Regions from separate parts of the Microbacterium sp. H37-C3 genome, predicted to be linked through region 2. Evidence: predicted binding sites of a transcription regulator. Region 2 holds the regulator's gene; the other holds the start of a gene.

Region 1 (14,634 bases), on a different contig from region 2:
GGGATCCCGACCACGAGAGGGACGAGCACGAGCGCCAGGCGCGACGAGATGTCGCGAGCCTCGATCCAGGCGAGCGCGCAGCCCTCGCACGTCGAGAGGTGCTGCTCGACGCGACGCGCATCGCGCCGCGACAGCCCGGACCGGGAGTGAGCACCGAGCATCTCGAGGGTCAGGCGGCATTCGTCGTCATCGGCGCGACGCAGCTGAGCCGATACCCACGCATCGCGGAAGCCGCGCCGCGCCCGAATGACGAGCGCCGACGCCGCGTTGGGTGCGAGTCCGAGCAACGGAGCGAACTGGCGCGGCTTCAGGCCGTCGACCTCGCTGTACCAAAGGGCTTCCTGCCAGCGAGTGGGGAGCGTTGCGAACGCCGCAGCGACGGCGCTCGACTCGAAGCCCGCGATCGCCGACCACTCGGCATCCGGAGCGGCCTCATCCGCGGCATCCTCGAGGTCGGTCGCGTACGTCTGCGACTGCCGCGCTCCCCACTGATGCGCGACGTTCCGGACCGAGGTGAGCAGATAAGGCCGAAAGCCCATCGACGGGCCGCCGCCACGTCGGATGGTCGACAGAATCCGAGCAAAGGCCTCGGCGACGACATCATCCGGGTCGAGCGATGTGTATGCGCGGGCGACGGCGTGAGCCGCGGCCGAGTGGCGCAGCCAGAGTTCGCCGTAGGCGCGCTGGTCGTCATCGCGCGCGCGATCGACGAGCTCGTCGTCGGAGAGCTCTGCCGGGGTGCGGGGCTCGCTGTCGTCCCGTGAACCCGATTTCGTGCGATGGGGGGTCGCGCTCATCGTGAGATTCCCGCGCGGAGGGGCACGCCCCATCGAGTGAACGGGTCGGACCGTTCGGCGTCGCCGATCGCCTCGAAGTTGCGCAGGTGACGCCGGAGGGTCGCGTACGCCTCGTACGAGAAGCCGCCGCAGACGATGGTCGCCGTGACGGCCTCACCGTGCGACTTGTCGGTGACGAGGATGACGCGGGCGGGCGCCCCCTCGCGGCTGGTCGTGCCCGACGAGCACACGAAGCCGACGTCGCCGCGCTGCCATGACCGCTTGCGGGCGTTCGGCCAGCCCCACGCGACCGTGAGAGTTGCGCCGTCGATCTCGATCCAGGACGGACGGATGGCATCCCGAGTGGCCTGCTGACCTCGTGCCCGCGTGCGACCGAGCAGCCACGCGCGGGAGCGGAACCTGATCGTGCCGACCCGGGTGGGCGGCTCGGCGGACGCGGGGGTGAGGCTGGTGGCGCGAGTGCGGTCGCGGTCGGGGCTGCGGGTGCGGGCTCCGGCGCGCGGCCGGTCGCGCCGGAGGGAAGCGCGGGTCCGGGTGCCCGTTTCGGGGGGAGCCGGACGGGCGTTCGTCGCAGGGTGCATGTTGATGAGACGTTCGAGGCGACGGATCGTGACGCGAAAACACGAAGAAAGTTGCGGGGGAGCCTCGTCGGACGAGGATTCGGACCGAGACTCATGGGCTGGCTCGGGCGGATGCCGGATCGTGGGTCCGTCAACTCCTCCCCAACCGGTCGAGCGGGCCGCGCTCTCTTGTCGAAGACATGTTCGATGGGGATGTCGTACCCTGCTGCGACAATGGGAACATGACATCGAACGGCGATCGCGGGCTCGGAGGCGAGGGCGCCTCGGGTGAGTCGACGCACGCCGCGGCTTTCGCGGGTTTCACCGAGGCCCTCGACCTCTTTCACGTCGGGGATGTCGCGCGGATGCGGGCGTTGGCGGAGCTGGGGCGGTCGGCTCTGCGTGAGGCGCGGCGCGACGGGGTACGAGGGATGGCGTCGGACATGGAGCTGCGGTCGGTCGCGGCCGAGGCCGCGGGGATGGCGCGACTCACCGACCGCAGGTTGCAGGGTGAGATCGACCACGCGATGACCGTCATCGACGACTACCCCGCGGTGTTCGAGGCGTGGGTGCAGCGGCGGATCGAACGTGGCCACGTGGATGTGGTCGTGCGCGTCGGCGCGAGGGTGCCTGAGGAGGTGCGGTCGGCGTACGAGGAAGCCGCGATCGCGGTGTGCGAGCGGGATGTGCCCTCACGGGTGCGGGGTGCGCTGGACGCGTTGGTGGCTCGGTTGCATACGCAGAACTTCACCGAGCGGCACAAGGCCGCGGCGGCCGAACGGTGCGTGCGGGTGTTCCACGGTTCGGATGGGATGTCGAATCTCGTCGCTAACCTTCCGACGGTCATCGCCGCGGGGATGCTCGACCGGCTGACGCAGATGGGGCAGTCGGTGAAGGACGCGCGGGTTGAGGGCGCCGGGGCGGAGGGCGCCGGGCCGGGCGGGGTGGATGCCGCGGAGAGCTCGGCGGCGGATGCCGCGGGGGCCGGCGAGTCCGCCGATACGCGAACCATGGATCAGCTGCGCGCCGACATCCTCGGTGACCTCGTCCTCGGTGGGGCGCCCGTCGTTGACCCGACCTACGGAACCGACCGGGCCGGTGGGCTCGGCGCGATCCGCGCACGCGTTCAGGTCGCCGTCACCGCCGAGACGCTGATGGGGCGTGACGAGAACCCCGCCGAAGCCGTCGGGGCCGGGCTCGTCGATGCCGACACCGTCCGGCAGCTCGCCGGGCAGGTGTCGGAGTGGGACCGGCTGTTCATCGACCCCGTCACCCGCACCCCGGTCGAGATCGACACCTACCGGCCCACGGCTTCGATGAAGAAGCTCCTGATGGCTCGGGATCAGCACTGCCGGTTCCCCGGATGCCGGCGGGCCGCGATCCGCTGCGAACTCGACCACACGGTCGATCACGCCCTCGGTGGGCACACCCACATCTTCAACCTCGCCCACCTCTGCCAGCGGCACCACTCGATGAAGCAGTTCACGAAGTGGGAGGTTCGGCAGGTCGGCGGAGGGGTCCTCGAATGGACCTCACCCCTCGGCCGGATCTACCGCGAAGACGTACCCATACCCGCGGTCTGCTTCACGATAGACACCACGGACCCGCCACCGGATGCCGCACCCGGCGGACCACCGCCGGGTGAACCGCCACCGTTCTGAGCCTGAGCCTGAGCCTGAGCCTGGACTCTGCGCGCACAGTCTCAGCAACGGGCATCACGACACGGAGTTCGCACGGTTATCGCGAAGTCGCGTCACGATTCGGGCTTCGCGCCATCCCCTCCATGACGATGCGATGAGCGCATCGCGTGAACGAACCATCCGGAGACCCATCGTGACGATCGAGCGCCGCGCCATCCTGCATCCGAGCCGCACCCACGAGCTCCGCGCGACGGCGCACCGCATCGTGAACGGCAGCCTGCCCGGTACCCTTCCGGCACGGCCCACCCAGGTCGACCTGGCTCAGCTGCGCACGCTCGACGTCGGCGTCACACCGCAGTTGTGGACCGAGGCGAACGTCCAGCTGCTCGAAGGGATGTTGATCGCGCGTGTGCGGCTCGACGACCTCGACAGCGCACTCGACCTCGTCGACGCCCACTTCGCCGAGGGGCGTCTGCGTGGCCGTGCGGTGCTCGGGCTCGACTCGCTGGGGTCGCTGTTCGCCGCGGTGGCCGAGACCTACGTGGTGGCCGGACGTCCGCGTGACGCTGGGCTGTACTCCTCACGGGCCCTCACCTTCGCCGTCAGCGAGGCCGTGCGTTACCGCGCGGCAGCCGTGCAGACCCTGGTCTTCGCGGTGAACGGCGAGTTCTCCTCGGCGGCGGCATCCCGAGAAGCGTGCGCCGACCTCGCCCGCACCAACCGATGGAACGTCGCCGACACCGACCATGCCCTGACCGTCGCCGACATCCTGCTGGGAGCCGGAATGCTCGACGCGCCCCGTACCGAGCGCGCCGCCGCTCTGCTGCGCTCGATCGCACCGCGCGACCCGTACGCGCAGCATGCCGCAGCCACGGCGGAAGCGATCGCGCTCGTCCTCCGCGGCGACCTCACGGCGGGAGTAGCCGGACTGCGATCTGCGATCGGAGGCGCATGGTCGCACCTCAGCCACCGGCTGATGCGGCAGCTCGCCCTCTCCGTCCTCGCCGAGGCGACCCTCGCGCAAGGATCGGCCCGGCGTTCGCTCGCCCTGCTCGAGGCGCTCGAATCGTCACCCAGCCACGCGGTGTGCTTCGAGGCCCACCGCGCGGCTGCCCACCTCGCGCTCGGCGACGACCGCGCGGCGCTCCACGCGACCGACGGATGCCTCGCGCTCGGAGCGGAGCACTGCCCGCGCACCCTCGCCATCGTTCTGGTGCGTCGGGCCGTCGCGCGTGATCGGCTGGGCCACAGCGCCGCCGCCGACGACCTGTTCGACGAGGCATGCAACCTGGCCCATCACGCCGGCGACCTCATCGCACCCTTCATCAGCGTGCCGCGAGAGCAGCTGGCGCCGCTACGAGAACGCCTCCGCGAGCGCCGCCCCGAGCTCGCCGCGGCGATTGCCGACGCGACAGAGGAGTTCCGCCGGCGGGAACCCCGCGCGCCGCAGGCGCTGCCTGCCCTGACACCCCGCGAGCGTTCCGTCGCCTCGGTGATGCGAGGCAGCAAGACCTATGGCGAGATCGCCGGGGAGTTCACGGTCTCCATCAACACGATCAAGTCGCAGATGCGATCGCTGTTCGCCAAGCTCGGCGTATCGACGCGCGATGAGGCCGTCGTCGTCCTCGAGCGTCACGGCTTCTATCTGTGAGCGGATGATACGCGCTGGCCTCGCGTTGCCCGCAGCCGCCTAAGCTGTGCCGGTGGGCAGATTCTTCTACGACAACGCGGCCAACTTCGTCGAGATCGACGATCGTGCGCTCGCGCATCTCAGGCTGGTTCTGATGACCAAGCTGCGGCGCGGCGAACCGCTGATGTTCGAGACGACCTCGCCGCACGGCACGAGCCGTCGCGATTTCTGGCTGCACCCCACGATCTCGGTCCAGTTCCAGTTCGCCGGCAGCCGCCAGCCGCAGATCAACCCGAAATGGATCGACGCCCTCATGGAATCGGCCAACAGCGCCGACGGTCTGCGGATGGTGCCCGAGCCCCAGAGCTGACGTTCTCCGTCTTAAGCGGCGCTTACGTTACGGTGCCAATCTCAGGCTCCGACGTGTTCTTCCCGCGGGTGACCGCCCGTTCATGGAACTGTCGAGTCAGAGATCGATGGGGCGGTACATGCAAGACGCTGGGGAGGGTCGGAAACTCGACCCTGATTGGTGGGCGACGGGGGTCGCCGGGGGGAACGTACCCGGCGGTCGCCTGCGCGGTGACAGCCGCACCGTGCAAGCCGGCGACGTCTTCGTCGCGCTCGGCCGAGACGAACGGGTCCGCGAGCACATCACGCAGGCGCTCGAGCGCGACGCGGCTCTCGTCCTGACCGACGCGAGCGTCACGCACGTCGATGCGCGGGTGCGCGGCATCCCGAACCTGGCCGCCGTCATCGGGCGGCTGGCCGACCAGTACACCGGTCATCCGTCGGCCGACATGACCCTGGTGGGCGTGACCGGCACGAACGGCAAGACCTCGACGGTGCAGCTCCTCGCCCAGAGCTGGGAGCTCCTCGGACACCGCGCCGCCACCATCGGCACGCTCGGAGCCGGCTTGTTCGGCGCTCTGGCGAAGACATCGCTCACGACCCCGTCGGTGGTCGACATGCACGAGCTCCTGGCCGACATCCGGCGTGCCGGCGCCGACGCGGTCGCGATCGAGCTGAGCTCGCACGCCCTCACCCAGGGGAGGGTCGAGGGATGCCACTTCGACATCGCCGCGTTCACGAACCTCACCCGCGACCATCTCGACTACCACGAGTCGATGGAAGCGTATGGCCGGGCCAAGCAGGGCGTCTTCCGCCTTCCGGGTGTGCGCGCCGCGGTGCGGAACATCGACGACCCCTATGTCGCGGGCATCGCGCTCCCCGCGGGACTCGACGACGTCACCGTCTCGACGTCCGGCGCAGCGGCGGCGACGGTCCGCGCCGACGACATCCGGATGCGGGCCGACGGCGCCGACTTCACTCTCGCGATCCACGGCGACCGCTTCGAGGTCGCGTCACCGCTCATCGGCCGGTTCAACATCGACAACCTCGCGATGACGGCGGGCATCCTCCGTGCGCAGGGCTTCGCCCCCGACGCCATCGCGCGGGCAGTGGGGGAGATCCGCCGGGTTCCCGGACGCATGCAGGTCGTGTCGCCCGGCGCAGGCCCGCAGGTCGTCGTCGACTACGCCCACACGCCCGACGCCCTGCGGCAGGCCCTCATCGCCCTGTCAGGCGGTGCCGGCCGGCTGACCGTCGTATTCGGCTGCACCGGCGACCGCGACCGCGGCAAGCGACCCGAGATGGCCGTGATCGCCGAAGAGCTCGCGCAGACGATCATCGTCACCGACGACGATCTGCATCACGAAGACGGCGACGCGATCGTCGCCGACATCCTGGCCGGTTTCCGCTCGGTCGAGAACGTCCGCGTCATCCGCGATCGAGCGGCCGCGATCGCGATGGCCGTTGCCGCCGCCGGCCCCGACGACATCGTCCTCATCGCAGGCAAGGGCCACGAGTCGGTGCAGATCATCGGCGACGACGCCGTCGCCTCCGACGATGTGTCGATCGCCACGGGCGCCCTCCGGGAATGGCGCGAGAAGCACGCGCTGCTTCCCGACGGTCGATAATTCGATTCATCACCGTATCCAGCCGGGAACGGCGGGCTTTTTCATTCGGGATATGACAAGATTCGACGTGATGAGCGATGACATCCCGCGGGTCCCCGTGCGGACCAAGACCCTCCTGGAGGAATGGGTCGCCGAGTTCCTCGAACAGGGGAAAGTGCCCGGCGTCTCGGTCAAGGTCGCCATCCAGGACGGGTCGGACGGGCTCGACACCGGACTCGTCATCGTGCACCTCGAGAATGCGCCCGCCGACGTCTACATGCAGCCGCGGGCGATCGACGACCCCGAGTGGGAGGCGACCCTCACCGCCCGGTCCGACGACCTCACCCTGACGCCCTATCAGATGGCCGGTCTTGCCGCCGAGGTCGCCTTCGCCGGCAACCTGTGCACGTTCCTGCAGTTCAAGTCGATCGAGTGGGACCGGATGTCGGGCATGCGCTGATCGCGCACGCCGAGACCTTCCCCTAGACCATCGCACCCTGCCTGGCAACAGGTGCGTTCCCGCGCGCTCGCGTGCCGACAATGGTCGCGATCGCGAGCTTCCACCGTGGATGCCTCGGTGGAAGGAGATCGTCATGGCTGCAGCGAGCGGGCGCGGAGTCGCCGTCGTCACCGGGGGAAGCGCGGGCCTCGGCCGAGCCATCGTTCGTGAGCTCGCGCACCGCGGCTGGGACGTCGCGGTCCTCGCGCGCGGACGTGACGGCCTCGACGGCGCTGTCGCCGACATCGAGGCGGCGGGCCGGCGCGCGCACGCGGTGTCGGTCGACGTGGCCGACGCGGATGCCGTCGACCGGGCCGCCGCCGACGTCGAGAACACCCTCGGCCCGATCGACCTGTGGGTCAACAACGTCATGTCGGGGGCGATCGCCACGTTCCTCGACACCTCGGCCGACGACTTCGACCGCGCCACGGCTGTCACCTACCTCGGCACCGTCAACGGCACCCGCGCGGCGCTCCGGCGGATGCGCGACCGGGACCGCGGACACATCATCCAGATCGGGTCGGCGCTCGCCCACCGCGGCATCCCGCTGCAGGCGGCCTACTGCGGCGCGAAGCACGCGATCCACGGCTTCACCGATTCCGTCGTCTCCGAGCTCACGCACGAAAAGAGCCGCGTCGCCGTCTCCATCGTCGACATGCCCGCCCTCAACACGACCCAGTTCGGATGGGTGAAGTCGAACTTCCCGCAGCATCCGCAGCCGGTACCGCCCATCTTCCAGCCCGAGGTCGGCGCCCGAGCCGTCGCCGACGTCGCCGACAAGCCGCGCCGGCGCACGTGGGTGGGGGAATCGACCGTCGGCCTCATCCTCGGCACTCGCGTCGCCGGGCGCTTCCTCGACTGGTACCTCGCGAAGAACGCCTGGGAGGGGCAGTTCGCCCCGCAATCCGACGCCGCCACGACCGCGCCGAACCTCTACGAGCCGGTGCCCGGTGATCACGGCGCCCACGGCGCCTTCGACGATCGTGCGCGGAACGGAAGCGTGCAGACCTGGGCCATCCGTCATCGCGCCCCGCTGTACACCGCGGCGTCGGCGGCGGCGTCCGCGGCGCTCGTCGGCCTGATCGCCGGCGCGAGGGCGGTGACGCGGCGGCGCTGAGACCGGCGGGTGCGAGGATCGAGGGATGAGCGAATACAGCGGATCATCCCGTGCCCTGCCCCTCGATGAAGCCGCCGCGGCCGAGATGTGGGAGCAGTACCGGACGGCGCACCCGGAGGCCGTGCTCGCTGCACCCGAGTACACCGTCGAGCACTTCGGTGACAATGCGCACCTGGCCGATGAGCTCCTCGGGATCGTGCTCGCCGGCGGCAAGCGTGCCACCGCCGAGCTCGTCGCCGACTTCGTCGCCCGCGGCGATCTGATCCCGCGGATCGGATCGCACTGGATCGCCTGCGACAGCACGGGCGCTCCGCGCATCGTCATCCGCACGACCGAACTGCGCCTGGGGCCGTTCACGAGCGCGGATGCCGCGTTCGCCGCCGACGAGGGCGAGGACGACCTGTCGCTCGAGAGCTGGCAGCGCGAGCACCGGCGCTACTGGACGCGCGTCGCCGCCGCCCGCGGGGCGGAGTGGTCGGAGGACGAGGACATCGTCTTCGAGCGGTTCTCGGTCGTCTGGCCGCCCGAGCACGCCGACTGAGCCCGCCCGCGTCGCGGCCATCCCCGACCTGATGAAACCGCCGCGAAAACCGGGCCGCGCGCGGGGTCGAGCACGCGGTCCGGTTTACGCTGAGGACGGGTCGGTGAGCCCGCCGCGCCATCCCGGCTCGACGCGACCCTCGGGAGGTCGATGTGAACTGGCTGCTCAACGTCAACATCCTCTCCGGACCCGCCGTCGTGATCACGTGCGTCCTCGCCGCCCTCGCGTTCGTGTCGCTCGTCGTGCTGCGACCCAGCCGTCGCTGGCAGCGCCGCAGGTGGACGCTGACCGCCGCGGCGGCGGCCGTCGGCGCGGGTCTGTTCGGGATGGCGCTGACGTGGCTGCTGGCCGATCACTACAACCTGTTCGGCGTCGTCCTCACCGCCGACTCGCGTATGTGGATCGCGCTCGGCTTCGCCGCCATCGGAGTCGCCCTCGCGTCACTGTGGCGGCCGACCTGGCGCCGTGCCGTCGCCGCGCCGCTCGCGATCGTGCTCTTCGCGGCTACCGCCGCCATGGGCGTGAACATCGCGTTCGGCCAGTACCCGACCGTGCGCACCGCGCTCGGGCTGCCCGTGTTCGGCGCCGCCGATCTGCCGTCGGTCGACAGCGACGCCGACCGCCCGACGATCGCGGACTGGACCGCGCCCGAGGGGATGCCGTCGGCGGGGGAGGTCGGCACGGTCACCATCCCGGCCACCGACTCCGGATTCTCCGCCCGACCTGCCGTCATCTACCGCCCGCCCGCGGCTCTCACCGACAACCCGCCGCTGCTCCCGGTGCTCATCGTGCTCTCGGGACAGCCGGGGCTGCCCCAGGACCCGCTGATCTTGGCGCACCTGCAGCAGACGCTCGACGCCTACGCCGCGGCTCACGACGGCCTCGCGCCGATCGTCGTCTCGCCCGACCAGCTGGGCTCGCGCGACGCCAACCCCATGTGCATCGACTCACCGCTCGGGAAGTCGGCCACCTACCTCACCGTCGACGTGCCCGCGTGGATCAAGGCCAACCTGCCGGTCCTCGACGCCCCCGACTTCTGGGGGATCGGCGGGCTCTCGCAGGGCGGTACCTGCTCGATCCAGCTCGGGTCCGCCCACCCCGAGCTCTTCAGCGCGATCCTCGACGCCTCGGGTGAGGAGTTCCCCTCGCTCGGCGACGAGGCGACCACCATCGCGCAGGGCTTCGGCGGTGACCGGGCCGCGTACGAGGCGGCCAAGCCAGCCGCGATCATGGCCGCCCACGCCCCTTATCGCGATATGACCGCGGTGTTCGGCGTGGGCAGCAATGACGACGGCTTCCGCCCGGGGGTGCAGCGGATCTACCAAGCGGCGCAGGCTGCGGGAATGGATGCCACCTACGTCGAGGCCCAGGGGAGCGCCCACGACGCGACATCGTGGTCGTACGTCTTCCAGCAGGGGCTGCCCATCATCGCGGACCACTGGGGCCTGGGCCGCTGAACCGCTGAGCCGCGGCTAGCGCAGCGCGCCCGCCATGCGCACCGCCTGCGACAGGGTCAGCGTGGGCAGGTAGCAGCGGGTGAGCGCGACCCCCAGCGCGGGGAGCATAGCCGGGTCGGGATACACGGCCCATAGCGGCACGAACTCGGGCTGGAACTTGCGCTTGAAGTTCAGCAGCGACCGGAACCCGTACGCCGGCTCGAGCAGCCCGCCCAGCAGGTCGAGCAGCCGCGCGACATTGGTACGAGCGGCGTCATCACCGAGCTGCGTCGAGGCGAGCGGCGACCCGGACAGGCTGAGGAGCGTCAGCCCATCGCCTTTCATCCGGTCGGCGGCGGCGCCGATCACGAACTCCATGATCCCGTTCATCGCATCGCCGCGCCGGCGCATGAAGTCGAGCGTGTATCCCGTCACCGTGCCGTGCTCGAACATCGGCAGCCAGCTCGTGACCGCTTCGATCCGGCCGCTCTCGTGGACCGCCATCATGATGCGCACCGCCGGGTCGTCGAGCTCGTCGACGCCGCCGAGGGTGAACTCCATCTCGGGCAGCGACCGGTCGGCGACCCAGCCCTCGGAGATCTCACGGATCTGGGCGTGCTGACCCGCGGTGAGCTCGCGCCATGAGGTCCACACCGCGGTGATGCCCGAGCGGGATGCGCGGTTGGTGGCGGTACGGATGTCCTGGCGCTTCTTACCGGCCGTGTTCCAGTCGGGCAGGTGGAGCACGGCTTCCTCGGCGACTGGCATCCGCTGCCAGCCGAGGTGATCGAAGATGCTGCCCTCGCGTGCGTCGACGCTGTAGAACACCGCCGTCCAGCCGTGGGCTCCGCAGAACTCCACGAAGTTCGACACGACGTCGGGGCGGTCGTGATCGGGGCCGAAGGGGCCGCCGAGGGTCACCGCGATGGTGCCGCGCACGCGGTAGGCGATCGCAGCGTCAGCGTCGGGAGCGAACCAGTACGAGTTGCCGCGCCAGGTCGACATGAACGACAGCGTGTCGCCCCCGCCCCGCTCGAGCACGCCCCGGGCGCGCAGGCGGTCGGGTGCGTCGAGCACGGTGCGCGGATTCAGGAGCACCCGAGCGACCGCCACGATCAGCAGCATCCAGAACACCAGCGACGGCAGGTACCACAGTGCCTGCGCGGCGGCCGATTCGGGCACGAACTCGACGATGTCGGAGGGGATGAGGGTCGGCGGCACGAGGCGCAGCGGCAGCGCCCGCAGCACCATCACGGCGTCGATCCCCGGACGGAAACCGTCGGCGAGGAGGAGCGTCCCGACGAAGGAGGCAGCGAGCGTCACGGCGGTGCCGATCGCCACGGTGAGGGCGAACGTGCGCTTGGCCGTAGCGGCCGTCGAGACACGCGCCGCCCCGCGGAACGCGATCAGCACGACCGCCACGGCCAGCGGCACGATCGCCCCGACGATGACGCCCGTGAGCGTCTGCCAGACGAAGTCGGCGGTCTCGGGGTCGACGGCGGCGCCGATCGCGGCGACCGTGTCGGGCTCGATCACGAGGAAGGTGTAGACCATCCCCGCGAAGATCGCGAGATTGATGGCGACCGCGACCGCGAGCGCGATGCGCCGCCCGCCCCGGATGCCCCAGGCCGCGAGCAGCAGGACGATCAGCGGCAGCAGCGCCACGACACTCGACCAGCCCTGCAGGTCGGCGATGGAGGAGAAGTCGTCGGGGCACGGCGCGCCGGGCGAACCGAAGGCGCACACCTGGCCGTCCACCACGCTCAGCGGATCGATCGAGAGGTACCCGTAGATCGACAGCAGTCCGGCGCCCGAGCCCGACGCGGTCGCCACGACCGGGCCGATCGCGGTGATCGCGACGATGGCGGCCAGCAGGACGCGCTTCTCGTAGTACGAGCTGCGCACCAACCGGAAGCCGCGGACGCGGCCCCCCAGCGCGAAGCCGAGCGCGAAGCCGACGGGAACCGCGAGGAGCGAGAACAGATCGTTCGCGCCGCCGGAGTAGAGGTAGAGCGTGATGGCGGAGAAGAGCGCCAGCAGCCTCGTGCGGCGGCGCCAGATCGTCCCGAAGAAGGCGCTCGCCGCCATCGCCGTCGCCAGCAGCGGGGCGGTGGGGGAGAAGACGTCGACGGCGGGTGCGTTCAACGGGATGCCGGCGAGGTAGGTCTGCTCGAACAGATCGATCGCGAACCCCAGGAACGACGCCGCGACCCCGCCGACGACGTACGCGATCGCGGTCCGCAGGCTTCCCATCGCGCGCTCCGCCGCGCCGACGACGAGGATCACGAGGACGACGAACGCGACGAGCGCCGGCACCGTCTCCACGACGAAGAGCGAGGTGAGCGAGCTCCACCAGTGACGCACCGCGGTGCCCGCCGGGTCGGCGTCGTCGACCGGGATGAAGCCCCAGTCGATCGGCTGGAAGATCATCCCCGCGACGCTGAGTCCGATCGTCAAGGCCGCGATCAGCAGCGTCACCGGTCGATGGCGCGACCACCAGCGCGCGCTCGTGGCGAAGGTACGCAGGTCGCGCAGGGGTGACGTCACCTGACGCACGATAGTGGCTCCGCCTGTGGGCACAGAGTCCACGCACAGCTCACGCTTATCCGGCTCGAACCCTCATCCGGCTCGTACGGAGCCGAACCACAGCGCGAAGTAGTAAGCGAAGTTGCGGTTGCCGTACGACGAGCATGGGCCGCCCGAGCCCCACCCCGCCGACAGCGCGGCCGGGTCGGGCTGATAGGGCGTGTAGTTGTACAGCGCCGCCGTCGCGTCGTTCTCGATCGCGACATCCGTTCCCCCGCACGCGGGGTCGGGGTGGAAGGCGATGAAGTGCGTGCCCGGCTGGCGCATGAAGCCGGATGCGCGGTACGAGGCCAGGTCGGTCGCCCCCGCGACGATCTGCGCGCCCACGCCTTCGTACTCCGGGTCGCAGGGAGCGGTGTCGGGACAACTCGCCCCCATCGCCGCCCGCAACCGTCCCTCCGTGGGCGCCCGGGCGGCGCGGCCCTCGACCAGCGACTGCTCCTTCTGCAGGGTGACGAGGATGACGCGGGCCGAGATCCCGCAGGCCTCCTGCACCCGGTGGATGATCTCCGCGACCGGCAGCTCACCCCCCTCGATCGCGCGGCAGATGACGTCGCCGGTGCGTTGCGAGACCCGAGCCTCACGCGACGAGATCCCCGCGGTGGCGACGTTCAGACACGCGTCATTGGCGCACTCGCCGATCCGATCGTCGAGGAACGCCTGGATCTCGGCGGCGGAGAGCGCGTCGTGATCGAAGAACAGGGCGTCGTCGATGAGGTTCCCGGGATCGATGTCACCGACGTTCGGCGGGAGTTCCCGCGGCTCCTTGGCCGGCTGCGGCTGCGCGCCGGGGAGCGCCGAGAGATTCGCCGCCGTCACCCCGATCGCGACGATGACGGTGACGAGCAGTCCGGGGACGAGAACGAGCACAGCCGCGATCCCGATCCGGCGACGGCGCCGCCGCATCCGGGATCGAGAGGCCATGGGAACGATCGTGCCGCACCCGGTCACGAGAACGCTGGGAGCGGCGCTCAGCCGTCCGACACCGACGACTGCCGGACGATGAGGCGGGTCGGCAGCGGGGTGGCCTCGGTGACGACATCGGGCTGCTCCACCACGAGGAGGACCTTCTGCATGATCAGGGCCCCCAGCGCCGGGAAGTCCTGCTCGACCGTCGTGAGCGCGGGATGGAGGAACGCCGCTTCGGGCACGTTGTCGAATCCGACGATGCCGACGTCCTCGGGCACCCGCAGACCGCGTTCGCGCAGCGCCGACAGTACTCCGATCGCCATGTGGTCGTTGCCCACGAAGATGCCGTCACCCGCGGCGATGTCGCTCTCGATCGCGATGCCGAACCCGCTCGCAGCCGACCAGTCGCCGTAGGTGAGCGGCGGGATGTCGAGCCGCCTCGCGACGAGCTCGTCGCGCCACCCGCGCACGCGCTCGGCGGCGTCGGGATTGCGGGCGGGGCCCGCGATGTGGTGGATGCGGCGGTGACCGCTCTCGGCGAGGTGGCGCACGGCGCTCCGCGCCCCCCGGTACTGGTCGATCGACACGAGCTGCGGATGCGGCCGGCTGGTGGCGGCGACAGCGACCAGCGGGATGTCGAGCTCGAGCCCCTGGATGGCCGCGAGCACGTCGAGGTCGACCACGATGAGGACGATCGCGTCGACACGCTGGCGCAGCAGGCCGTCGATCGCCGACCGCACGGCGGCGACGTCGCTCTCCGGTGAGCTGATCGCGTCGACGTTGTAGCGTTCCGAGCGCGCGGCGAAGTTGAAGTGGGTCGCGACCGAGGTCGGCCCGAACTGCACCGTCCCCGGCGTGATCAGACCGATGGTCCGGGTGCGGCGGGTCACGAGCGCCCGCGCCGCGGGGGAGGGGCTGTAGCGCAGCTGCGCGATCGCCTTCTCGACCCGCTCGCGTGTGGCCG
Region 2 (14,634 bases):
CCGACGGCGAGCCGCCTCGCGCCGTATGGCTCGCGTTGTGCGTCGAGGCCGACGTACCCGAGCCCCGACGTTACGGGGTCGGGCGGCTGGATCCGCGGGAGCGCTGACGGTCGCACGTGCGGGCGCGGACACCGCGCGTGTTCGATGCTGAACCGGATGTTCCGGCGTGTCGTCGAATATCCGTTCGAAACGGGCGTAGTGTCCTGCACAGGTGGTTCATCCCGTCGAGGATCCCCGGATACGGCCCGGTAGCCGACGAATGTCGGAGGCCCTCCGTACCGTGGACAGCGTCGAGAGACACACCATGCCTTGTCGCAGCATCCCGGCACCGAGCCGGGAGCGCGACAGCCTACAGGCGTCGGAAACGCGAGCATAAGGAGCACGCCATGCCATCACCCGCTGACCGCGAGAAGGCCCTCGAATCGGCCCTCGCCCAGATCGACCGGCAGTTCGGAAAGGGATCGGTCATGCGCCTCGGCTCCGACGAGCGCGCGCCCGTCGAGGTCGTGCCGACGGGGTCGATCGCCCTCGACGTCGCTCTCGGCATCGGAGGTCTCCCGCGTGGCCGCATCATCGAGATCTACGGCCCCGAGTCGTCGGGTAAGACGACGCTGACCCTGCACGCCATCGCCAACGCGCAGCGCGCGGGCGGTATCGCCGCGTTCATCGACGCCGAGCACGCGCTCGACCCGTCTTACGCTCAGAAGCTGGGCGTCGACATCGACGCGTTGCTGGTCTCGCAGCCCGACACAGGTGAACAGGCGCTCGAGATCGCCGACATGCTGATCCGCTCCGGGGCGATCGACCTCGTCGTCATCGACTCCGTTGCTGCGCTCGTGCCCGAGGCCGAGATCAAGGGCGAGATGGGCGACTCCCACGTCGGTCTGCAGGCACGCCTCATGTCGCAGGCGCTCCGCAAGCTGACGGGTGGTCTGAACCAGACCAAGACGACGGCCATCTTCATCAACCAGCTGCGCGAGAAGATCGGTGTCTTCTTCGGCTCGCCCGAGACGACCGCCGGCGGTAAGGCGTTGAAGTTCTACGCGTCGGTCCGCCTCGACATCCGCCGTATCGAGACGCTCAAGGACGGTACTGAAGCGGTCGGCAACCGCACGCGTGTCAAGGTCGTCAAGAACAAGATGGCGCCGCCGTTCAAGCAGGCCGAGTTCGACATCCTCTACGGCGTCGGCATCTCTCGCGAGGGCAGCCTGATCGACTTCGGTGTCGAGCACGGCATCGTCAAGAAGTCGGGCGCCTGGTACACGTACGACGGTGAGCAGCTCGGTCAGGGCAAGGAGAACGCCCGCAACTTCCTGATCAAGAACGTCGACATCGCCGCCGACATCGAGAACAAGATCAAGCAGAAGCTCGGTATCGGTCAGCCGGCGGGCGCAGCAACGACCGAGTCCGACGAGCTCGCGGCGCGTCGCCCGGCGTGAGCGGTACGGATCACGACGGGGGCGAGACCGAGCGCCTCGCCCCCGTCATCCCGCTCTTCGGGCAAGCGGATGCCGCCCCGTCGGCGCCTCGCCCGCGAAGCGCGCGCGTCCCGGAGGACGGCCAGAAGTGGCACACCACCTGGACCACCGAACCGCGAACAGCTGCTTCCCGTCCGTCGCCCGCGGTTCGACCGGCTCCCGATGAGCCGGCAGCGGTGAGGTCCGCTGACGAAGCCCCCGCAGACGATGCCGCCGTGCGCGCGCGTGCCGAGCGCACGCTGCTCAAACGCCTGCGCGGCAGGTCGCTGTCCGTGCGCGAGGCTCGCGACGTCCTGCGCGAGGCGGAACTCGCCGAGGCTGACGCCGATGCTGTCATCGCCGCTTTCCTCGACAACGGCTATCTCGACGACAGCCGGCTGGCGGAGCAACTGCTCGACGGGGCGCTCGGGCGCAAGGCGCAAGGCGCCACCGCGATCGCGCAGACACTGTCTCGTCGTGGCCTCGACCGCGAGGTCATCGACATCGCCATGGCGTCGCTGCCCGACGACGAAGCCGAGCGCGCGCTCGAGTTCGCTCGGCAGCGCGCGCGCGGGATGTCGGGGCTCGATCACGACGTCGCACTGCGGCGGTTGCACGGGCAACTCGCGCGCCGGGGCTTCCGCGGGTCCGTCGCGCTGGATGCAGCACGTCAGGCGCTCTCGGACGAAGGCGGCTGATCGACGCCGGGGTTCCCGGCGTCCTCACCACGACGGTCGGCGGGAACGTCTCGATAACCGGACTCGATCTCCTGGGATCGGTCGCCGCGCTCCTGAACACACCGCTCACCGACGGCGTGGTCACGATCAACCTGCAGGCCGGAACGATCGACGTCGATCTCGATGCTCCTGCCTTCCCTCAACAACGCTGCGCCGAACACCGAGATCGTCCTCAACGACGCCGTGCTGAACCCGATCGTGGATCGCGCCGGCGTCCTACTCGACAACTGGTCGTCGCAGATCGTCGCTGCGCTCACCGCGGAGCTCCGTGAGGCGACGGTCACGGTCGCGCTCGAAGCCGTCGTGGCTGCGCCGGGCATCGGCATCCTTCCCGGCCTGAATGTGCTCGCGGCTGACATCGGGTTCGTCGGCCCGCTCGGAGCCCTGCTGGACGGGACCGCGGTGCCGACGATCGGCGCGAATGCCGTCGGCACGGGCGCCGCCGTCGACGCACTGCTCACAGCGGTGGGCCTGCCCAACGTTTCGCAGCGGTTGAGCACGGTTAGGCAACTGGGCTCCAGCCTGGTCTCGACCCTGGCGAACACGCTGACGACCACGATCGCCGGGGCGCTCACGACCCTCGGCGGCACGCTCGCGACGGCGGTGACCGCAGTCATCACGGCACTCGGCTCCGTGGTCGACGCTCTGCCGTCGGTCGTGTCGCTGATGGTCAATGTCCAGCCCGATCAGCCGAACGCGCCGCCGGACGCGACCTTCACGGCGGCGTCGGGCGAGTCGACCGCCGAGTACAAGGTCGCCGCTCTGCGGCTCGGACTTGCGGACGGCCTCGGCGGTATCGCGGCCGCGACGTTCGCCACGGCGTCGGCGGGTCCGGTCACCGCGCCCTGACGGTGCCGATCACCGATCGTGGGGTCGGCCTTCGCGGGTCGACCCCACGAGCACGCTCGTAGAATGAGGGAATCATGTCGACTCCCTCGAGCGCACCCACCCTCATCGCGCCGTCGCTCGCGGCGCGCACCGCCGACGGCCGCCCGCGCACGTACGAGGTGCGCACCTTCGGCTGCCAGATGAACGTCCACGACTCCGAGCGCCTGTCGGGTTCGCTCGAGAGCGCCGGATACCTCCCGGCTGATCCCGGCACCGAGGCCGACGTCATCGTCATCAACACCTGCGCGGTGCGCGACAACGCGGCCGGCAAGCTCTACGGCACCCTCGGGCACCTGAAGTCGCGCAAAGACAAGCACGACGGTATGCAGATCGCCGTCGGCGGATGCCTCGCGCAGATGGACCAGGCGGCCGTCCAGCAGAAGGCGCCGTGGGTCGACGTCGTCTTCGGGACGCACAACATGGGGGCCCTCCCGGGCCTGCTCGAGCGAGCGCGGCACAACGGCGAGGCCGAGCTCGAGATCCTCGAATCGCTCGAGACGTTCCCCTCGACTCTCCCGACGAAGCGCGACTCGGTCTACAGCGGCTGGGTGTCGATCTCGGTCGGATGCAACAACACGTGCACGTTCTGCATCGTGCCGCACCTGCGCGGCAAGGAGAAGGACCGCCGTCCCGGCGACATCCTGAACGAGATCCGTCTGCTGGTCGACGACGGGGCGATCGAGGTCACCCTCCTCGGCCAGAACGTGAACAGCTACGGTGTCGAGTTCGGCGACCGACAGGCGTTCGGCAAGCTCCTGCGCGCAGCGGGGGAGATCCCCGGCCTCGAGCGCATCCGTTTCACGAGTCCGCATCCGGCGGCGTTCACCGACGACGTCATCGACGCCATGGCCGAGACGCCGGCGGTCATGCCGCAGCTGCACATGCCGCTGCAATCGGGCTCCGACAGCATCCTGAAGGCGATGCGCCGGTCGTACCGCAGCTCGAGATTCCTCGGCATCCTCGATCGCGTCCGCGAGCGCATCCCGCACGCGGCGATCTCGACCGACATCATCGTCGGATTCCCCGGCGAGACCGACGCCGATTTCGAAGACACCCTGCGGGTGGTGGAGCAGTCCCGGTTCGCGAGCGCATTCACCTTCCAGTACTCGATCCGCGAGGGCACACCCGCCGCGACGATGCCCGACCAGGTGCCCAAGGCCGTCGTGCAGGAGCGCTACGAGCGCCTTGTCGCGCTGCAGGACCGCATCGCGCTCGAGGAGAACCAGAAGCAGCTCGGCCGTGAGGTCCAGGTGCTGGTCTCGTCGGCCGAAGGCAAGAAGGGCGCCGAGACGCACCGGCTCACGGGGCGCGCAGAAGACAACCGCCTCGTGCACTTCGAGGTGCCGGAGGGCTCCGAGACCCCGCGACCGGGGGATGTCGTGACGGTGACGGTGACGCACGCAGCCCCCTTCCACCTGCTGGCCGACAGCACGGACGGCTCGCCGCTGCGCGTCCGCCGTACCCGAGCCGGCGACGCGTGGGACCGCTCGCTGGCCGAGTCGTGCGGCGTGCCGGCTCCGGCCTCGTCGGATGGCGGTCCGCGCTCCGTCTCGCTGGGGCTGCCGTCCCTGCGCGTCGGCGTGTGACGGCAGCTTCGGGCCCGGGCACCGGCGGCAGCGAGGCTGCCGGAGCGCCGATCCTGTGGGCCGTCGTCGGGGCGACGGGCACCGGCAAAACGGGTCTCTCCCTCAACCTCGCCGCAGCGCTCGCCGCACGCGGCCGGTCGGCCGAGGTCGTCAACGTCGACGCGATGCAGCTGTACCGCGGCATGGACATCGGGACGGCGAAGCTCCCCGAGACCGAGCGCCGCGGCATCCCGCACCACCTGTTCGATGCGCTCGCCGTCACCGAGGAGGCCGCGGTCGCGTGGTACCAGGAAGTCGCGCGCCACACGATCGCGGCGATCCACGGCCGAAGAGCCGACGCGATCCTCGTCGGCGGTTCCGGGCTGTATGCGTCGAGCGTCCTGTTCGACTTCCGCTTCCCGCCGCGCGACGAGCGGTTGCGCGCGGCACTCGAGGACGAACTCGAGCGACACGGTGCCGGACATCTGTTCGCGCGCCTGCGCGCGGCCGACCCGGAGGCGGCCGATCGCATCGACCCGCGGAACGGCCGCCGCATCGTGCGCGCGCTCGAGGTGCTGGCATCGGGTGGACGGACGCACGGCGGAGCCCTGCCCGAGGCGCCGGTGCTCTGGATGCCGCGGACGCGGATCATCGGTACGGCGGTACCGCGCGACGAGCTCGTCCCGTTGCTCGACGTGCGCGTGGAACGGATGTGGGCTGCCGGGCTGCTCGACGAGGTCGAGGCGCTGCGACGGCAGGGCCTCGAACGCGGAGTGACGGCGGGTCGCGCCATCGGCTATGCGCAGGCGCTCGCGCAGCTGCGGGGCGACCTGACCGAGGGCGAGGCCATTGCGGAAACGCAGGCCCTCACACGACGCTACGCGCGCCGGCAGGTGTCGTGGTTCAAGCGCTATGAGAGCGTGCGGTGGGTCGATGCCCGGGAGGTCGGCGCGGAATCGCTTCTCGGTGCGGTGGCCCGACCGGGCGACACGTCACCCCGGTCGGAAGGGGACCACCAATGACGATCACCGTGCGCGCATTCGCGCTCGCCGATGAAGAAGCCGTCATCCGGCTCTGGCACGAGGCCGGTCTCACCCGTCCCTGGAACGACCCGCGTGCCGACATCAGGCGGAAACTCACCGTGCAGCCCGAACTCTTCCTCGTGGCCGTCGATCAGCCTGTCGACGGGACAGCGGAAGCCGTCGTCGGCACCGTGATGGCCGGTTACGACGGCCACCGCGGCTGGCTCTACTACCTCGCCTCGGCTCGGTCTCACCGCGGGCTCGGTATCGGGCGCATGCTCGTCACCGAGTCCGAGCGCCTGCTCGAGGCCATGGGGTGCCCGAAGGTGCAGCTCATGGTGCGGCCTGAGAACGAGGCGGTGCGCGGCTTCTACGACGAGCTCGGCTACCAGCCGTTCACCGTGTGGTCCGCGGGCAAGCGCCTCGTCGTCGATGGCCCGGGCGGCCCCGCCTAAGCTGGGCTCATGGCGACTCTCGCGTTCACCAAGGGGCACGGCACCGGCAACGACTTCGTGATCCTGGCCGACCCGGACGCCGACCTCGACCTGAGCGACGCGCAGATCGCGGCGCTCTGCGACCGCCATGTCGGCATCGGCGCCGACGGGCTGCTGCGCGTGGTCCGCTCGGCCGCGATCCCCGAGGGGGCGGATGCCGCGGCCGCCGGCGCTGAGTGGTTCATGGACTACCGCAACGCCGACGGCTCGAAGGCCGAGATGTGCGGCAACGGAACGCGGGTCTTCGCGCGCTACCTCGCCGACGCCGGCTTCGCCTCGATCGATGCCGGCCTCCGCATCGGCACGCGTGCCGGAGTGAAGACGATCACCCGGGCCGACAACGGCTTCGAGGTCGACCTCGGAACCTGGCGGGCCGAGGACGGCGACGTTCTCGTCCGCGCACGCGGGCTCGGCGTCGCGCGCCCCGGGCAGGGGGTCGACGTCGGCAACCCCCACGTCGTCGTGGCGCTCGCCGGGGAGGATGAGCTCGAAGGCCTCGACCTGACGGTGCAGCCCACCCTCGAGCCACGTCCGTCCGCCGGCGCGAACGTCGAGTTCGTCGTTCCGGCCGAGCCGCTCGTTCAGAACGGAGTCGGGGCCATCCGGATGCGCGTCTACGAGCGCGGCGTGGGAGAGACCCTGTCGTGCGGCACCGGGGTCGCAGCATCCGCTCTGGCCGTGCGCCACTGGGCCGGGGCTGCGGCACCCGACCGCTGGACCGTCGACGTGCCGGGCGGAACGCTGGGCGTGCGCATCGTGCGGCAGGCCGATGGCGAGCACGTGCTGCTCTCGGGCCCCGCGACGCTGGTCTTCTCGGGGCAGGTCACCCTCGCCGACTGATCCGAGCGCCGCGGCGTCTGGACGCTCGGCCCGTGATCAGGGCAGTTCGATCGCGCCCGTCGGGGGAGTGCCGTGCCGGCGCACCCGAAGCACGCGGAATCCGCGTCCGGTCGCGGCGCGCGAGACGCCATAGCCGTCGTCGAACGTCGCGGCGAGCCAGCGCTGGAGGGAATCCGAACCGAGGTTGCGCTGCACGACCAGCCACGCGTCGCTGCGTTCAGCCAGACGGGGTATCCAGCGCTGCAGCATCCCGTGGAGCTCGTTCTTGCCCACGCGGATCGGCGGATTGGAGCGAATGGTCCGGAATGCGACGTCGTCGGGAACATCGTCGGGCAGGACGGCGTTGACGTTATCGAGTCCCAGATCAGCGGCGTTGCGTCGCACCAGGTCGAGAGCCCGTTCGTTGACATCGACGGCCCACACCGTGGCGTGAGGCGACTCCAGAGCCAGCGACAGCGAGATCGGCCCCCAGCCGCAGCCGAGGTCGAGGAAATCCCCACCGGACGGTGCCGGCGGAGTATTGGCCAAAAGAACCCCTGTACCCGAATCCACGTGGTCAGGGCTGAACACCCCGCCCGCGGTCGTGACCTCGACGGCGTGACCCGCGAGGGTCACGCGGATACGGCGGAGGTTCTGTTCGCTGGACGGGGACGCGCTGAAGTAATGATCGCTCCCCATGCATCCGAGCGTATCGGAGCCGGACGTACCGGCGGGAGACTAGAATTCACGGATGCCCGGGCACGGGCATCCCGGGAAGAGAGTTATGACGCATATCACCACCCCCGACGGCGACGGCGACATCGCGGTGGACCCGGTCGATCGCGTGCTCGCGAGCGCGGAGACGCGCTCGTCGATCCGCGTCTTCGGCGGCGCGCAGGCGCTGCAGGATGAGTCGACGGTGTCGTACGGAGACACCGACGGCGACCAGTGGGATCGCGAGGAGCGCGCGGCGCTGCGCCGTGTCCCCGGCCTGTCCACAGAGCTCGAGGACGTCACCGAAGTCGAGTACCGACAGCTGCGACTCGAGAACGTCGTGCTCGTCGGCGTGTATCCCCAGGGGTCGCACGAGGACGCGGAGAACTCGCTGCGCGAGCTCGCGGCCCTGGCCGAGACCGCCGGTGCGGTCGTGCTCGACGGCGTTCTGCAGCGGCGGCCGCATCCGGACCCCGCCACCTACATCGGACGCGGCAAGGCCGCCGAGCTGCGCGACCTCGTCGCCGCCGTCGGTGCCGACACCGTGATCGCCGACACCGAGCTGGCGCCGAGCCAGCGGCGCGCCCTGGAGGATGTCGCGAAAGTCAAGGTTATCGACCGCACCACGGTCATCCTCGACATCTTCAGCCAGCACGCCAAGAGCCGTGAGGGCAAGGCCCAGGTCCAGCTCGCGCAGCTCGAGTACCTCCTGCCGCGTCTGCGCGGGTGGGGCGAGTCGATGAGCCGCCAGGCCGGTGGCCAGGTCGGCGCGGGCGGTGCGGGCATGGGCTCGCGCGGTCCCGGTGAGACGAAGATCGAGCTCGACCGGCGCCGCATCCGCACCCGCATGGCGCAGCTGCGCAAGCAGATCCGGGAGTTCGCGCCGTCGCGCGAGGCGAAGCGAGCCGAGCGTCGGCGCAACACGATCCCCTCGGTGGCGATCGCCGGTTACACCAACGCCGGCAAGTCGAGTCTGCTGAACCGGCTGACGAGCGCGGGTGTCCTGGTCGAGAACGCTCTGTTCGCGACGCTGGATGCCACGGTGCGTCGGGCCGAGGCCGCCGACGGGCGCGTGTTCACGCTCACCGACACCGTCGGCTTCGTCCGCAATCTCCCGCACCAGCTCGTCGAGGCGTTCCGGTCCACACTCGAGGAGGTCTCGGGCGCGGACGTCATCGTGCACGTCGTCGACGGCTCGCATCCCGATCCCGCGGCGCAGCTCGCGACCGTCCGCGACGTGATGGGCGACGTGGGCGCTCGCGCCACCCGTGAGCTCGTCGTCTTCAACAAGGCGGACCTCGTCGACGACGATGCGCGCCTGCTGCTGCGCGGGCTCGAGCCGACGGCCCACTTCGTGTCGTCCCGCACGGGCGAGGGCATCGACGAGCTGCGCGCCGCGATCGAGGATGCGCTGCCGCTGCCGGCTGTGGAGGTGCGCGCTCTCGTGCCGTATGACCGTGGCGACCTGATCTCGGCCGTGCACGAGAGTGGCCACATCGTCGCCACCTCGCACGAGGAGGACGGCACGGCCGTGCACGCGCACGTCTCCGAGCGTCTCGCGGCTGAGCTCGCGCCCTACGCCGTCTGATCACGCGGCCGGCGATACACCTGCAGGCTCGGCGGTGCTGGTGAGTCCTCCGCGGATGCGGAAGGCCTCACCAGCACCGCCGGCCTGACAGGCGTATCAGCGCCAGGCGATCGCCGGGCTCAGTCGAGCTCGATCGGCGCGACGCCGGGTGTGTCGAAACCGAACACCTGGCCGAGGAACGCCAGCTCGCTCTCCAGAGCGTTCACGATCGTCTCCGTCCGTCGGAACCCGTGCCCCTCGCCCGCGTACAGGACATAGGCGTGGGGCACGCCCTGCGCGACGAGTGCGTCGCGGATGGCCTCGGCCTGCGCCGGCGGCACGACGGCGTCCTCGTCGCCCTGGAGAAGCAGCAGCGGCACGCGGAACCCCTCGGCGTGGCTCAGCGGCGACCGCTCGATGTACACGTGCTCCGCTTCGGGAAGGGGACCGATCAGGCCGTCGAGGTAGCGCGCCTCGAAATCGTGGGTCTCGGCCGCGAGGGCGCGGGCATCGCCGACGCCGTAGCGCGAGACCCCCGCGCCGAACACGTCCGTGCCGACGAGCGCCGCCAACACGGTCCAGCCACCGGCCGACCCGCCCTCGATCGCGAGCCGTGACGCATCGGCGAGTCCGTCGGCGGCGAGGCCGCGTGCCGCCGCCGCGACGTCATCGACGTCGACGACGCCCCACTGGCCCTTCAGCCGTTCACGGTATGACCGGCCGTACCCGGTCGACCCGCCGTAGTTCACGTCGAGCACGCCGATGCCTCGGCTGGTGAAGTAGGCCGCCTTGGCGTCGGCGGTACCGCCCACGTGCGACGTCGGCCCGCCGTGCACCCAGACGAGGTACGGCGGCAGCTCGTCGGTCGGCGCCGTGACATCGGGGTTTGTCGGCGGATAGGCGAAAGCGTGCACCGGGCCGTGGGGACCCTCGGTGGTGATCTGACGGGCATGGGGGATCCATGCCTCGTCGATATCAGGGGTTCCGCCGCGCACCGCTGTCGGCTCGCCGCTGTCGAGATCGACCAGCCAGAGCCCGCTCGCCCCGGGCATGGCGCCGCTCACGAGGGCGCGGCTGCCGCGGACGTCCTCGATCTGCAGTCGAGCGGTGGCGGGGAAGGGGAGCGGGATCGCGCCGCCGTCGCGGTCGATGATCACGAGCTGGTCCGAGCCGTGCGTGCGGACGGCCACGACGCGGCCGTCGTCGAGCGGCGCGTACCACCGGGTGCCGAGGACCCACAGGCCACCACCCGTGTCGGCGTCGGCGGGGGAGACCGCGACGGGTGCCGCACCGGTCGCGGGGTCGACGCGATGGAGGTTCCAGCGCCCCGTCGGCTCGTCGAGCAGCAGCAGCTGGCCGTCCGATGTCCATTCCGGCTGCAGCGCGGCCGTGCTGCCGCCGGCTACCTCGCGGACACGATCCGGGGCGTCGAGCTCGATGACACGGATGCGGGTGCGGTCCCAGGGCATGTCGGGGTGATCCCACGCCACCCACGCGAGCTGTGATCCGTCGGGTGACAGTGCCGGCTGAGCCACGAAGTCGCTGCCCCCGGCGAGCTCCGTCACTCCCGCTTCGTCGCCCCTCGCGGCGTTCTCATCGCTGCTCGCGCCGTCGATCCGCACGATGTGTCGTTCCGGAGTGCGCCCCGGGCGCTCGCGCTCGCGCACCGCGAGGAGCGCGGCGTGCTGCCAGCGGAGACCGCCGTAGTGGGTGCCGCTCTCCTCGGGAGTGAGCGCCTCGGGCTCGCCGCCCGGGCGGAGGCGTCGAATGCGCTGGTCCGACTTGTCGACGAAGAACAGCTCGCCGTCGTCGGACGCCGTCCAGGCGCCGCCGCCATACTCGTGCACACGCGATCGCGCGTTCCCGGGCGCGGGGAGGACGACCTCTACAGAATCGTCGCGGCGGCGCATGACGGCGACGCGACCGGCCTCATCGGGAAGGGATTCGCCCCACCAGATCTCATCCCCGACGAAGCGCGCGCCGTCGAGGCGCAACGAGGACGCGCTGGCCCACGAGGCGGTCAGGGGGGAGGGCCAAGAACCGTACGGGAGTTGCTGCTGCGACATACCGCCACGCTACGCGAGCGGATCCGGGTCGTGCCGGGCGACGGGAGGGGATGCCGCCGAGTCGCGGCATCCCCTCCCGCAGTTCCGTCGGTGCGGCGAGGTCAGACCGTGCGGAGGACGGCGACGACCTTGCCGAGGATGGTGGCGTCATCGCCGAGGATCGGCTCGAACGCCGAGTTGCGGGGGAGGAGCCAGGTGTGGCCGTCGCGCTGACGGAGCGTCTTGACGGTGGCCTCGCCGTCGAGCATGGCCGCGACGATCTCGCCGTTGTCGGCGGTCGCCTGTGCCCGCACGACGACCCAGTCGCCGTCGCAGATGGCGGCGTCGATCATGGAGTCGCCGACGACCTTGAGCATGAACAGCTCGCCCTTGCCGACGAGCTGACGCGGCAGGGGGAAGATCTCCTCGACCTGCTGGTCGGCGGTGATCGGGACGCCCGCCGCGATGCGGCCCACGAGCGGCACGAGGGCGGCGTCGCCGAGGGCAGGCGCGGCGTCGGCGGGGTTCTCGCCGGCCGTGCCGGGGAGGTCGATGAGGACCTCCATTGCGCGGGTCTTGCCGGGGTCGCGGCGGAGGTATCCGCTCAGCTCGAGCTGGTTCAGCTGGTGGGTGACGCTCGACAGCGACTTGAGGCCGACGGCGTCGCCGATCTCGCGCATGCTCGGCGGGTAGCCGTTGCGGGCGATCGCGTGCTGGATCACCTCGAGGATCGCGAGCTGCTTATCGCTCAGATTCTTCCGTCGTCGCGTCTGCGGCTTCTCGCTCATACCGCCGGTCTCCTGTCGTCGCGCCCCGTCCCCGACCCGATGTCGGAGGTTCGTGGTGGGCTCTCGCTGTCGAAAAGGTAGCCCGATCCGACAGCGACATCACGGAACGCTCCGCGTGTCTCTTCGATCGGTCTCCGATTTCGGTGGGTGGTTGACACCACACAATATCGAAGATACGTTCGGAACCGAAGTTCGCACCCGCCTCTCCCGGCCGAGAGGCGGGAGCGAATCTTCCTACCGCTCCCGAGGAGATGTCATGACCACGATCGATGCCCGCTTCGCACCGGCCCCCCGCACCCGTCTGCGCCTGACGCGCCGCGGACGCCGCGTCATCGCAGCGATCGCCGCACTTCCCGCCGTCGTCGCCGTCACCGCTGCCGTGCTCTCCGGCGGGGGAGCACTCGCCTCCAACGAGGCGGGCGCGCCCGAGGGGTCGTTCACGACGGTGACCGTCATGTCGGGCGAATCGCTCTGGTCGATCGCTGAAGAGGTGGCGCCGGCCGCCGACCCCCGTGACGTCGTCGACGCCATCATCCGGCTGAACGCCCTCGGCTCTGGTCAGCTCGAGGCAGGCCAGACACTCGCCATCCCCGCCGAGTACGACGCCGCGAGCTGAAGCCCGCCGTCTTCGGCGCAGAAGCTGGGATGCGGCCACGCCGGACTCGGACGCGGCCTAGCATGGGTGGGATGAGCCCGAGTCTGGATGATCTGCCCCTCAGAGACGATCTGCGAGGCCTCACCCCGTACGGCGCCCCGCAGGCGCCGCTTCCGGTCGCGCTGAACGTCAACGAGAACACGCATCCCGTTCCCGAAGAGGTCGCCGACGACATCCTGGATGCCGTCGCCCGTGCCCTGCGCGACGTCAACCGCTATCCCGACCGCGAGTTCACGCACCTCCGCGAGTCCTTCGCCGAGTACCTCGGTCACGGCCTCACCCCCGATCGCATCTGGGCCGCGAACGGATCGAACGAGGTGCTGCAGCACCTGCTCCAGGCCTTCGGCGGCCCGGGGCGCACCGCCATGGGCTTCGGCCCCACGTACTCGATGTACCCGCTGCTGACGCGAGCCACCGGCGCGCAGTACGTCGCGGGCACGCGCGGCCCCGACTTCACGCTCGACCCGGCCTCCGCTGCGGCGCAAGTCTCCGAACTGCGCCCCGACGTCGTCTTCCTCTGCGCGCCCAACAACCCGACCGGCACGCCGCTCGGTCTCGACGTCATCGAGGCGGTGTACGACGCCACCGACGGCATCGTGATCGTCGACGAGGCCTATCAGGAGTTCGCGCCGCGCGAGAGCCCCTCCGCGCTGACGCTGCTCGGCGAGCGGGAGCGCCTGGTCGTCTCACGCACGATGAGCAAGGCGTTCGCCTTCGCCGGTGCGCGCGTCGGCTATCTCGCCGCCGACGCGACCCTCATCGACGCCCTGCGTCTCGTCCGCCTGCCGTACCACCTCAGCGCCCTCACGCAGGCGGCGGCGACAGCCGCGCTGTCGCACTCGTCGACGATGCTCCGGATGGTGGACGAGATCGTCGCGCAGCGCGATCGGATGTCGGCGACGCTCGATGCCCTCGGGTACCACGCCTACGAGAGCTGGACGAACTTCGTCCTGTTCGACGGGGTCGACGACCCGCGCGCCACCTGGCAGGCGCTCTACGATCGCGGCATCCTCGTCCGCGACGTCGGCATCCCGCACAGCCTGCGCGTCAGTGCCGGTACGGAAGACGAGACGACCGCGTTCCTCGAAGCACTGGCGTCGATAGACTCGGAGGCATGACCAGCCCCCGAACGGCCAGCATCCGTCGTGCCACGAGCGAGTCGAGTGTCGAACTCGAGCTCGACCTCGACGGGACCGGGATCAGCACGATCGAGACGACCGTGCCGTTCTTCGATCATCTGCTGACGGCGTTCGCGAAGCACTCGCTCACCGACCTGACTGTGCGCGCGACGGGCGACACGCACATCGACGCGCACCACACGGTCGAGGATGTCGCGATCGTGCTCGGGCAGGCGCTGCGCTCTGCGCTGGGCGACAAGTCGGGCATCTCGCGCTACGGCGATGCGCTCGTGCCCCTCGACGAGGCGCTCGCGCAGGCTGTCGTCGACATCTCCGGGCGTCCCTACCTCGTGCACACGGGAGAGCCCGAGGGATACGAGTACCACCTCATCGGCGGGCACTTCACGGGGTCGCTCGTGCGGCACACGTTCGAGGCGATCGCGTTCAACGCGGGCCTGACGATGCACGTCCGCGTGCTCGGCGGACGCGACCCGCACCACATCGCCGAGGCGGAGTACAAGGCCTTCGCCCGTGCCTTCCGGCAGGCCAAGGCGCTCGATCCGCTCGTGCACGGCATCCCCAGTACGAAGGGCGCTCTATGACCGAGGGTGACACGACCGGACGCGCGCCGCTCGTCGCCGTCCTCGATTACGGCTCGGGCAACATCCACTCGGCCGTCAAGGCCCTCTCCGCCGCGGGTGCGGACGCCCGACTGACCTCCGATCGTGGTCTCATCCGTGATGCGGACGGTCTTCTCGTTCCCGG

The links. The regulator LexA, encoded in region 2, represses DNA repair genes until DNA is damaged. The targets are predictions, from matches to a motif close to TCGAACANNTGTTCGA.
Region 1: the regulator LexA is predicted to act here: its motif matches at 1,550-1,565, upstream of O1W71_RS15935 (HNH endonuclease signature motif containing protein).

Annotation. Positions count from the first base shown of each region.
Region 1 covers NZ_JAPVLR010000009.1:575-15,208, forward strand. The annotation lists partial or broken gene O1W71_RS15925 (sigma-70 family RNA polymerase sigma factor) at 1-797, opposite strand, end outside; gene O1W71_RS15930 (hypothetical protein) at 794-1,378, opposite strand; gene O1W71_RS15935 (HNH endonuclease signature motif containing protein) at 1,600-3,018, shown strand; gene O1W71_RS15940 (helix-turn-helix transcriptional regulator) at 3,191-4,648, shown strand; gene O1W71_RS15945 (DUF7882 family protein) at 4,701-4,997, shown strand; gene O1W71_RS15950 (UDP-N-acetylmuramoyl-L-alanyl-D-glutamate--2,6-diaminopimelate ligase) at 5,116-6,603, shown strand; gene O1W71_RS15955 (hypothetical protein) at 6,674-7,042, shown strand; gene O1W71_RS15960 (SDR family oxidoreductase) at 7,176-8,198, shown strand; gene O1W71_RS15965 (ASCH domain-containing protein) at 8,224-8,739, shown strand; gene O1W71_RS15970 (alpha/beta hydrolase) at 8,892-10,196, shown strand; gene O1W71_RS15975 (DUF2156 domain-containing protein) at 10,212-12,722, opposite strand; gene O1W71_RS15980 (hypothetical protein) at 12,795-13,685, opposite strand; gene O1W71_RS15985 (LacI family DNA-binding transcriptional regulator) at 13,733-14,634, opposite strand, start outside.
Region 2 covers NZ_JAPVLR010000001.1:927,541-942,174, reverse strand. The annotation lists gene O1W71_RS04695 (DUF3046 domain-containing protein) at 1-107, shown strand, start outside; gene recA (recombinase RecA) at 387-1,439, shown strand; gene O1W71_RS04685 (regulatory protein RecX) at 1,436-2,155, shown strand; gene O1W71_RS04680 (hypothetical protein) at 2,318-3,043, shown strand; gene miaB (tRNA (N6-isopentenyl adenosine(37)-C2)-methylthiotransferase MiaB) at 3,118-4,668, shown strand; gene miaA (tRNA (adenosine(37)-N6)-dimethylallyltransferase MiaA) at 4,665-5,669, shown strand; gene O1W71_RS04665 (GNAT family acetyltransferase) at 5,666-6,124, shown strand; gene dapF (diaminopimelate epimerase) at 6,134-7,003, shown strand; gene O1W71_RS04655 (class I SAM-dependent methyltransferase) at 7,040-7,681, opposite strand; gene hflX (GTPase HflX) at 7,956-9,284, shown strand; gene O1W71_RS04645 (prolyl oligopeptidase family serine peptidase) at 9,404-11,329, opposite strand; gene lexA (transcriptional repressor LexA) at 11,431-12,096, opposite strand; gene O1W71_RS04635 (LysM peptidoglycan-binding domain-containing protein) at 12,353-12,712, shown strand; gene O1W71_RS04630 (histidinol-phosphate transaminase) at 12,784-13,869, shown strand; gene hisB (imidazoleglycerol-phosphate dehydratase HisB) at 13,866-14,471, shown strand; gene hisH (imidazole glycerol phosphate synthase subunit HisH) at 14,468-14,634, shown strand, end outside.